3 regions of the Pantoea agglomerans genome follow, and region 2 is predicted to be linked to each of the others. Evidence: predicted binding sites of a transcription regulator. Region 2 holds the regulator's gene; each other region holds the start of a gene.
What was found. The regulator Fur, encoded in region 2, represses iron uptake genes when iron is present. The targets are predictions, from matches to a motif close to ATAATAATGAGAACNACTATCAA.

Region 1: a site for Fur is predicted at 1,355-1,377, ahead of fhuF (siderophore-iron reductase FhuF). Genes of this name have one in related genera too.
Region 3: a site for Fur is predicted at 1,404-1,426, ahead of fepD (Fe(3+)-siderophore ABC transporter permease). Genes of this name have one in related genera too.

Annotation. Positions count from the first base shown of each region.
Region 1 is NZ_CP083809.1:3,450,507-3,453,781, reverse strand. Features, by position in the region: gene LB453_RS19215 (YbaK/EbsC family protein) at 1-434, opposite strand, end outside; gene fhuF (siderophore-iron reductase FhuF) at 528-1,319, opposite strand; gene LB453_RS19205 (GGDEF domain-containing protein) at 1,483-2,577, opposite strand; gene LB453_RS19200 (DUF1435 domain-containing protein) at 2,806-3,090, shown strand; tRNA gene LB453_RS19195 (tRNA-Leu) at 3,136-3,222, opposite strand; tRNA gene LB453_RS19190 (tRNA-Leu) at 3,252-3,275, opposite strand, start outside.
Region 2 is NZ_CP083809.1:2,861,529-2,864,803, forward strand. Features, by position in the region: gene ybfF (esterase) at 1-259, shown strand, start outside; gene ybfE (LexA regulated protein) at 416-691, shown strand; gene fldA (flavodoxin FldA) at 826-1,356, shown strand; gene fur (ferric iron uptake transcriptional regulator) at 1,711-2,154, shown strand; gene LB453_RS16465 (hypothetical protein) at 2,213-2,608, opposite strand; gene glnS (glutamine--tRNA ligase) at 2,845-3,275, opposite strand, start outside.
Region 3 is NZ_CP083809.1:3,578,343-3,581,617, forward strand. Features, by position in the region: gene fepG (iron-enterobactin ABC transporter permease) at 1-365, opposite strand, end outside; gene fepD (Fe(3+)-siderophore ABC transporter permease) at 362-1,351, opposite strand; gene entS (enterobactin transporter EntS) at 1,496-2,746, shown strand; gene fepB (Fe2+-enterobactin ABC transporter substrate-binding protein) at 2,741-3,275, opposite strand, start outside.

The sequences.
Region 1 (3,275 bases), 590 kb from region 2:
GCCTGCGTCAGCTCGGCCATGCGCTGTGGCGTAATCCGCACGGCGCTATGGACGGCGCCCGCTGCGGGCAGCACTTCATCGAAGCGGCGCAGCGACTCGTCGCAGTAAACCTTGAGCGGATTCTCCAGCCCGAACGGGCAGACGCCGCCAACCGGATGGCCGGTCCAGTTCACCACCTCATCGACGCTGAGCATGCGCGCCTTCGCCCCCAGCGCCGCTTTTAGCTTGCGATTATCGAGCCGGGCATCGCCACGCGTGACGATCAGCACGACTTCATCTTTGACTTTCAGCGACAGGGTTTTGGCGATTTGTCCCGGCGCGACGCCGTGAACGCGCGCCGCCATCTCCACGGTAGCGGTGCTTTGCGACATCTCGATAATGTCGATATCAGGTGCGTGTTCGGCGAAAAACTGCCGTACCGACTCCAGGCTCATCTTTTTCTCCATGCAGGTCGAAGGCGTAAAAACTGCCACAAGGCGGAAAAAGTGTAAACGAGAGAAAGGGAGAAAGTGCGTCGGGACGCGTTTTTATACGCTGAGCGTGCAGTTGCCGCAGCGTTCGACGTCGGGGATACGGTAGCGCTGGCAGCAGCTGCGTCTGACCATCTCGCCGCCGCGCGGCAACATGGTGCGGTAAAGCGGATTATCGCTGCCGTCCTGCAGGCGGCTGGTAAAGAAGAGCATCTGCTCAAGCTGCAGAATCGTCGCCTCATCCAGCAGGGTTTTCAGTTCGCCGAGGAACCAGTGGAAGGAGAAGCCCATATTGTTCCAGATCAGCCTGGCGTTGATGCCGCCGTGCTGGGCGATGGCGTTCACCGCCGGGATCAGATGCTGCTGGATCAGGCGATCGATACGCTGCGGCGCGGTGAGGTAGCGCGCCTCTTCATCTTCGTGCGCCGCAATCCAGAAAGCGCAGGGGTGGCCATGCTCGTGGAACTGAACCTGGATATGCTGCGGCGAGCAGTCGAGCGCGCGCGATTCCGCCAGCAGCGCCAGCATCATCGGCGGCACCAGCAGGCCGAAATACCACTGCGCCCAGAGCGACTGAACCGGCTTCGCCTCCTGAACGGCGTCGGGGTGCTGACGATAGAGATAGTCGCTGTAGCGCTGCGCCAGCGCAGGGAAATGTTGCGGGCGAGCCCACTCCGCCAGCGTCAGGGCGTCTGCGGGAGCGGCTTCATCAAGGTGAATGCTGTCCAGCATATAGCTGTGCTGCTCGCGCATCAGATCGCGCAGCGCGCGCGCCAGCGAGCGATCGCCCTGCATAAAAATAGGCTGAGCGTACTGAAAGCGTTGAGATTGCTGCCTGATGATCGCCATGCTGAATAACACGCCCTGGAAGCAGAGAAGAAAGAATGATAATCGTTCTTAGTCCCATTCACAAGTCGGCGCGGCAGCAACAGATCAGCGGAAAGAAAATTTTCGGCGCAGGGCGGCATCAGCGCCAGCGGCGGCGCGGCGCGCACCGCCGCGCTGCGAAGCATTAAAGCACTTCGCTGCCGGCGGCGAGCGGTTTGGGCAACGCTTCCCAGGCGAGAATAGTATTTCTGCCCTGGTTTTTAGCAACGTAGAGCGCACGGTCGGCGTTAGCGACCGCCTGATCGAACTCGTCGTCAAATATCGGGGCAATGCCTGCGCTGACGGTGACGTGGGTGGAGACCTTTTCGTTGAAGCGATGGGGGATCTCGAGATCGAGCACATACTGGCGAATGCGCTCCGCCAGCTTCATGGCGATCGACGCGTTAACGTTGGTCATCAGCACCAGAAACTCTTCGCCACCGTAGCGCACCACCACATCGCGCGAGCGCACGGCGTCGCGGATCGCCACCGACACGCGCGCCAGCGCCTGGTCGCCCATGGCGTGGCCGTAGTTATCGTTGTACGCCTTGAAGTGGTCAATATCGAGCAGCAGCACAAAGTGGCTGCCGGCGTGATTTTCCAGAATATTGTCCAGCCGGTTTTTCAGTCCGCGTCGGTTATAGAGGCCGGTCAGCGGGTCCAGCATGCTGAGATCGCTGAAGGTCTCTTTTTCTTCATAGAGCTGGCGCATCAGGCGGCGGGTAAAGCGATCGACGCGGCGGCGCATCAGGTGTTGCAGAGAAAAGCCGATCAGCGGCAGCGAGATAGTCAGCAGCAGCATCGCCAGATGTTCGCCATTATCGAGCAGCAGCACCGTTACCACCGGCGGGGTGATATGCAGACAAAAGGCCGGCAGATAATCGCTCAGGGCGATGGCGCTAATAAAAAATACGCTAAGCAGGCTAATCGTCAGAAAGTTATCGTCAAAAAAGAAAACCTGATGATATTTAAGGTCAATATGCCATGCCCAAAACGCACCAAGCAGTAACGCGACAGGATTTAATAAAGGTAATTTCAGTTTCGGCCTGATTAAACACGCAATTAACGTCGAGGCGCTAAATAGCGCAACGGTAATAACCGGAACCGGCAGGTCCGCTGCCGGGCTGCCAACGAAAGGGATCAGGCAAAAAAGCGATACGGCGACATTTAAAAACAGAAAGAGCATCAGCGATAGCCGATATTTGCTCTGTTTCAATTCATCGTAAGATTGTAATTTCATTATTAATACTCGAAACGGCCCTGAAATATCAAAGCGCATTCCGGCGAAAATAAAATTTTTTGCCGGACAATGAGCAAATTTGCTGTGTTATGAAAGGTGTTATCGGCCGCAATCTAGCATTTTCCAACTGGTCTGTCATCTTCCGGCCCGGGGGCGAAAAAAACAGGCTGCAAGATGAGATTTATTATCATATGATAATGCGAATTCTTATCATTTGAGGTCGGCGCAATGTTAATGGCTCTGTTTGCCGCCTGCGGTTTGTGGGGCGTTAGCTGGGTGATGGGGAAGAGACTGGACAGCGCATGGGGCGTGCTGTTGCCCTGCGCGGCGATGCCGTGCTTTGCGCTATGGGAGCCGAGCTTTAGCCAGTGGCGCATAGTGATGGTGGTGGCGCTGCTGCTGACGGTGATTATGCTGTTCCATCGTCGGTTACGTCACTATCTGCTGCTGCCTTCATGTCTGGCATTAGCGGGCGGATTAGCGGCCGTTGCGGTGATCTTTCATGGCGTCTGAAACAAGAAGAGTAAAGCCGGGAGGTAAAGCAGGGGAGGACAACTCTGGTGCGAAGAGAGGGACTTGAACCCTCACGTCCGTTAAGACACTAACACCTGAAGCTAGCGCGTCTACCAATTCCGCCACCTTCGCATTTGAGTCATCTTTTCATGTCGCCGCATTGGTGCGAAGAGAGGGACTTGAAC
Region 2 (3,275 bases):
CGAATGGCGCTTTAACGTTCCGGCGCTATGGGAAAACTACGCTACACTCACTGGCTGGGAAGCGGTGCCCGCCTGGCCTCATCCCGCGCTCTTTATTCGCGGCGGCGACTCGCCCTATCTCGACAATCAGCATCGCGACGCGCTGCTGCGTCAGTTTCCCGCCGCCCATGCGCACGTGATCAGCGGTGCCGGCCACTGGGTACACGCTGAGAAACCTGATGCCGTATTGCGCAGCGTTCGTCGCTTTTTTGCGCTTTAAAAGCAAAAGCTTGCCGTTCGCGGTTTAGCATTGGCGTCATCACTTCCGCTGGAGTATGATGGCGCGCTAAATTTTGCCGCTGTGCGTTTTTTGCGGCGGCAATGGCCCATTTCTCGTTATAAGCGCGCCTGTTCGCGCCCCTAGTTTTACTAACCCATGGCAAAAGAAAACACTGATCGCACCACGCTGGATCTGTTTGCAAACGAGCGTCGGCCCGGCCGACCGAAAACCAGTCCGCTTTCGCGTGATGAACAGCTGCGCATCAATAAGCGCAATCAACTGAAACGTGACAAAGTGCGCGGGCTGCGTCGTGTCGAACTCAAAATGACCAGCGAAGCCGTGGACGCGCTAAACACCCTGGCTGAGCAGCGCAACATCAGCCGCAGCGAACTGATTGAACAGATGCTGCTGGCGCAACTCAAACTGGGCTGACGCGCGCAAAGCGCACGCAGAAGCAAATGGAGCGGCTTTTCGAGTTCCGCCCTTTTGCCCGCTCTGCTATCATTCGCTTAATTGTGCGCTCCGCGCATGCACTCATTATCAGGATTTAAGAGGTTATTTACCCCATGGCAATCGTAGGCATCTTCTTTGGCAGCGATACCGGCAACACCGAAAACATTGCAAAAATGATCCAGAAACAACTGGGCAAAGAGGTTGCGGAAGTACACGACATTGCCAAGAGCACGAAAGAAGATCTCGAGGCGTTCGATATCCTGCTGCTGGGCATTCCGACCTGGTACTACGGCGAAGCGCAGTGTGACTGGGACGACTTTTTCCCGACGCTGGAAGAGATCGATTTCAACGGCAAGCTGGTGGCGCTGTTTGGCTGCGGCGACCAGGAAGACTACGCAGAATATTTCTGCGACGCGATGGGCACCATTCGCGACATTATCGAGCCGAACGGCGCGGTGATCGTCGGCCACTGGCCAACCGAAGGCTACCACTTTGAAGCGTCTAAAGGCCTGGCAGACGACAAGCACTTCCTTGGCCTGGCTATCGATGAAGATCGTCAGCCGGAACTGACCAGCCAGCGCGTCGAAGCATGGGTGAAGCAGATTTACGATGAGCTGCAGCTGCAGGCGATCATCGAAGCCTGATTACCCACATACTCAATGTGGGCGCTGGCTCACATTGAGTTAATGGTTTTTCCTATAGAAATAATAGCTACAGCTTTTTAACTTTTATCTTCGATTCTGTACAATACCCACATCGGTTATCTGCTTATTTCTCCCGCGAGGTCAGGAAGTTAACGAAATGATAACGAACCTCCTGCATTTCTCCGCCCGGCGCCGTTACGCATCTTCTTACAGCCCGTGTTGATTTCAGGCGTTTACCTCGGTTTTCATTTTAAAACTTCACCTCTATAATGAGACGCAAATGAGAATAGATAACGAACGACATTCAAGGCAAGGCGCCTCAAGTAACCAGCAAAGTAACAGGACAATATCCGCATGACTGACAACAACACCGCATTAAAGAAGGCTGGCCTGAAAGTCACGCTGCCCAGACTTAAAATTCTGGAAGTGCTTCAGGAACCTCAGTGCCATCACGTCAGCGCGGAAGATCTTTATAAACGCCTGATTGATATGGGCGAAGAGATTGGTCTGGCTACCGTTTATCGCGTACTGAACCAGTTTGACGATGCGGGCATCGTGACGCGTCACAACTTCGAAGGCGGGAAATCGGTTTTCGAACTGACCCAGCAGCATCATCACGATCACCTGATCTGTCTGGACTGCGGCAAAGTCATCGAATTCAGCGACGAATCAATCGAAGCGCGCCAGCGGGATATCGCCACCCGCCACGGCATCAAGCTGACGAACCACAGTCTCTATCTCTACGGACACTGCGCGCTGGGCGATTGCCGCGAAGACGACACGCTCCACGATCAGTAAAGATGTGCTATGCAGTGATTTTAAAAGCCGGTATGCGTACCGGCTTTTTTTATGGCCGTCAGGCGACCAGCGTTTCGTGCAGGTAGCGCCAGCGGGGAATGGAGGTGGTGCAGTCGAGGATCGCCAGTGAGATGCGCGCCTGATCGCTGCCGTTCATCATCTGTAGCTCGCGGTACTGAATAGTGACTTCATCTTTACGCTGCGAGATCACCGCGTGCTCGCTGGTGGCAATGCGCATACCTTCACGGCGCCCCTGCAGCTGACGGAACAGATCTTCGGTCTGATTTAAATCGAGCAGCCTGCCCTGCGTCGTGACCATGCGGAAATCGGGATGGAAGTGCGAAAGCAGCAGATGGAAGGTATCATCCTCGCCGGATGGCTGGTTGAATATACGTTCGATTAACTGATGTAAAACCACCACGCTGTGTTTTGCTTCCTGACCAAGAGCTGTCATCTTTTTTCCTTTTTATGCCCGCATAGCCTCTTTAAAGAGCGAATAGCCTACCTGAAAAAAAGAAATTCACATCTGTAAATTGATTAATTTTCGTTAACTCAGATAATTGCCAGAGTGGTCCGACAAGCTTTAATCGTTTGTTACAGAACAATAAAACGCCCTTGCGCCGATTGCAGGTATAAAAAAGGGCGATTGCTCGCCCTGTAATGATTTTATCACGCCGTTAATGCAAAACCTTAATCGCCGATTTTTGCCCAGGTATCGCGCAGGCCAACGGTGCGGTTAAACACCAGCTGGTTTGGACGCGAATAGTGGCTGTCGGCGCAAAAGTAGCCTTCACGCTCAAACTGATAAGGCGCTTCCGGGCTGGCGTTCTGCAGGCCAGGCTCAACAAATCCCTGACGGATCTCCAGCGACTTCGGATTGATGGTGGTCAGGAAATCCTCTTCCGCGCCCGGATTCGGCACGCTAAACAGGCGATCGTAGAGGCGGAACTCTGCTGGCAGCGCATGGTCCGCTGAAACCCAGTGAATGACGCCCTTCACCTTGCGGCCATCTGCCGGATCTTTGCTCAGGGTATCAACGTCGCAGGTGCAGTAGATGCAGGTGATATTCCCCTCTTCATCTTTCGCGACGCGCTCGGCGCGGATCACGTAAGCGTTGCGCA
Region 3 (3,275 bases), 720 kb from region 2:
CCGCCCAGCAGCGCCGCCAGCGTCATGGCCTCGCTGTTTTGCTGAAACAGCACCAGCGCCACCAGCACGCCGCTATAGGCACCGGTATTAAAGCCGAGAATATCGGGGCTGCCGAGTGGGTTGCGCAGCAGCGACTGAAAAATCGCGCCGCTGACGCCCAGCGCCGCGCCGAGCAGCAGCGCCATCGCCACGCGCGGCAGCCGCCACTCCAGCACGATCAGCTGAACGTTGCGCGCCGCCTCGCCGTTGACCAGCTGCCAGAGCTGCGCCCCGCTAATCGGCAGCGCGCCGCGCGTAACGCCGAAAAAGGCCAGCAGCGCGCAGGCCGCCAGCAGCCAGATACCGTGCATCATCGCCCGACTCATATCTGCCCTCTCCCCAGCTTGCGGCGCACCAGCACGATCAGCATCGGCGCGCCGAGCAGCGCGGTAACCACCGCGACGCGCAGCTCGCCAGGCACCATCAGGCGGCCCAGTATATCGGCAGCCAGCAGCAGACAGGGGGTAATCAGCAGCGTGCCAGTCAGCATCCAGCGGTGGTCATTGCCCCACAGCCAGCGGGCCAGATGAGGAGTCATCAGCCCGACAAAGGCGATGGGGCCGACGGCGGCCGTGGCGGCGCCGCTCAGCAGGGCGATAGCCAGCAGCCCGAGCAGCTGGGTTCGCGCCACGCGCGCGCCGAGCGCCGTCGCCACATCGCCGCCCATGCTCAGGGTATTGAGCGAGCGCGCCAGCAGCAGCGCAATCAGCGCGCCGACCGCCACCGCTGGCCAGGTGGCGCGCAGCACGGCAAAGCTGCGAATATCCAGCGAGCCGCTGTGCCAGAAGCGCAGATGGTCGTAAATATCGGGATTAAGGAGAGAAAGCCCGGAGGTCAGCCCTTCCAGCACCGCGCCCAGTGCCACGCCCGCCAGGGTCAGGCGCACCGGATTAACGCGGCCGCCGCCGAGCGCGCCGGTCAGCGCCACCAGCAGCGACGCCAGCAGCGCGCCGAGGAAGGCGAAGCCGAGCCAGTCGGCGGGCGTATCCGCGCCGACCAGGGCGATGCCCAGCACCACGGCGAAGCCCGCCCCCGCGTTGACGCCGAGAATGCCGGGATCGGCGAGCGGATTGCGCGTCAGGCTCTGCATCAGCGCCCCCGCCAGCCCGAGCGCGCAGCCCGCCAGCAGGCCGGCAAGGGTGCGCGGCAGGCGCGCTTCGCGCACGATAACGCAGTCGGCGCTGCCGCAGCTGGTGGTCAGGGCAAGAGAGACATCATGAATGGCGATCGATTTGGCGCCGAGCATCAGGCTGAGCGCAAGCAAGAGCAACAGCAGCATCCCTGAGGCGGCTATTGCGATGAGATGGCGCATAACGTTCCGAACCTTCACTGTTCACTGACGCAGCGGTCGCGTCAATTTGATAATGATACTTGTTATCGTTATTACTCGTATTTTTGTATGTTACCATGATTCGCCTCGACTACAGCGAGGAAAACCGCAGCAAAAGGCGAAGCAATGAACAAACCCTCCCATCTCATCGATCTCAGCCTGTTGAAGACGCATCCCGCTTTTCGCGCCGTCTTTATCGCCCGTTTTATCTCTATCGTCGCGCTCGGCATGCTGGCGATTGCCGTGCCGGTGCAGATCCAGCAGCTGACCCGCTCGCCGGCGCTGGTCGGGCTCGCCGTTACCCTGGCGGGCGCAGGCATGTTTATCGGCCTGCTCACCGGCGGCGTGCTGGCCGATCGCTACGAGCGCAAACGGCTTATCCTGATTGCGCGCTCGACCTGCGGCCTCGGCTTTGTGGCGCTGGCCGTCAACGCCTCGCTGCCCTCCCCGTCCATCGGCGCGGTGTTTCTGCTGGGCCTGTGGGACGGCTTCTTCGGCGCGATCGGCGTGACGGCGCTGCTGGCGGCCACGCCGGCGCTGGTGGGACGCGAGAACCTGATGCAGGCGGGCGCGATAACGATGCTGACGGTGCGCTTCGGCGCCATTCTCTCGCCCGCCGTCGGCGGTCTGGTGCTGGCGCACGGCGGCGCGGCGTGGAACTACGGCCTCGCCGCCCTCGGTACGCTGCTTACCGTGCTGACCCTGCTGCGGCTGCCCCTGATGCCGCCGCCGCCACAGCCGCGCGAACATCCGCTGCGGGCGCTAGCCAGCGGCGTGCAGTTCCTGTTTTCTGCGCCGCTGGTCGGCATGGCGGCGCTGATCGGCGCGCTGGTCACGCTGGCGAGCGCGGTGCGCGTGCTCTATCCGGCGCTGGCACCGCACTGGCAGGTCAGCCTTGATGAGCTGGGTCTGATGTATGCCGCCGTGCCGCTCGGCGCGGCGCTGGGGGCGCTGACCAGCGGCCGGCTCGCGCAGACGCCGCAGCCTGGCCGCCTGATTCTGGCCAGCGCCGTCGCCGCTTTCCTGGCACTTGGCGCCTTCAGCCTGATGCCGCAGTTCGCGCTCGGGCTGGCGTGTCTGGCGGCCTTCGGCTACTTCAGCGCCGTTAACAGTCTGGTGCAGTATCAGCTGATCCAGTCGCTGACGCCCGATGCCCTGTTGGGGCGCATCAATAGCCTCTGGACGGCGCAGAACGTCACCGGCGATGCAATCGGCGCGGCGATGATCGGCGCGCTGGGGTCATGGCTGCTGCCGCAGCAGGCCGCCGCGCTGACGGGTTTCGGCGCGGCGCTGCTGGGAGGCGTGATGTGGATCCTGATGGCGAGACTGCGACGCTATCAACCGCCAGCACCGTCGCTGGCAGAAGAGGCGTCATGATTTAACGAACAGCTGCTCAAGACGCGTCAGCAGGTGGCTGGCGCTGTAGTAGTCAAGACGAAAGGTGTCGGCGCCCAGCGCATAAACCTGCTGCTGCTTTACCGCCGCGGTCTGTGCCAGGAACGGGTTCTGCATCAGCTGTTGCGCGCCCGGCTCCTCTGCGGCGAATAACAGAAAGGTGTTGCCGTTCAGGCCGCTGGCGACGTTTTCGCCGGAGAGCTGAATAATATCTTTGCGCTGGCCCATGCTGTGCGTTTGCTGCAGATCCGCAGGCGGCACGGCGAGCGTAAAGCCGAGCTGCTCCAGCAGCTTGCCCTGTGCCGATTCGCTCGTCCACAGATTCACTGCGCGGCCGCCGCCGTTAAACACCATGGCGGAAACGGGCTGCGGCGGCAGCGTAATTTTCTGCTTCAGCGCCGCCTCTTGTGCATCGAACGCCTTTACGCGCGCCGCCGCGTCCGCCTCGTGGCCGGTCGCTTCGCCGAGCAGCGTGACCAGCTGCTGCCAGCTTTTATCGTCATAGTTCACC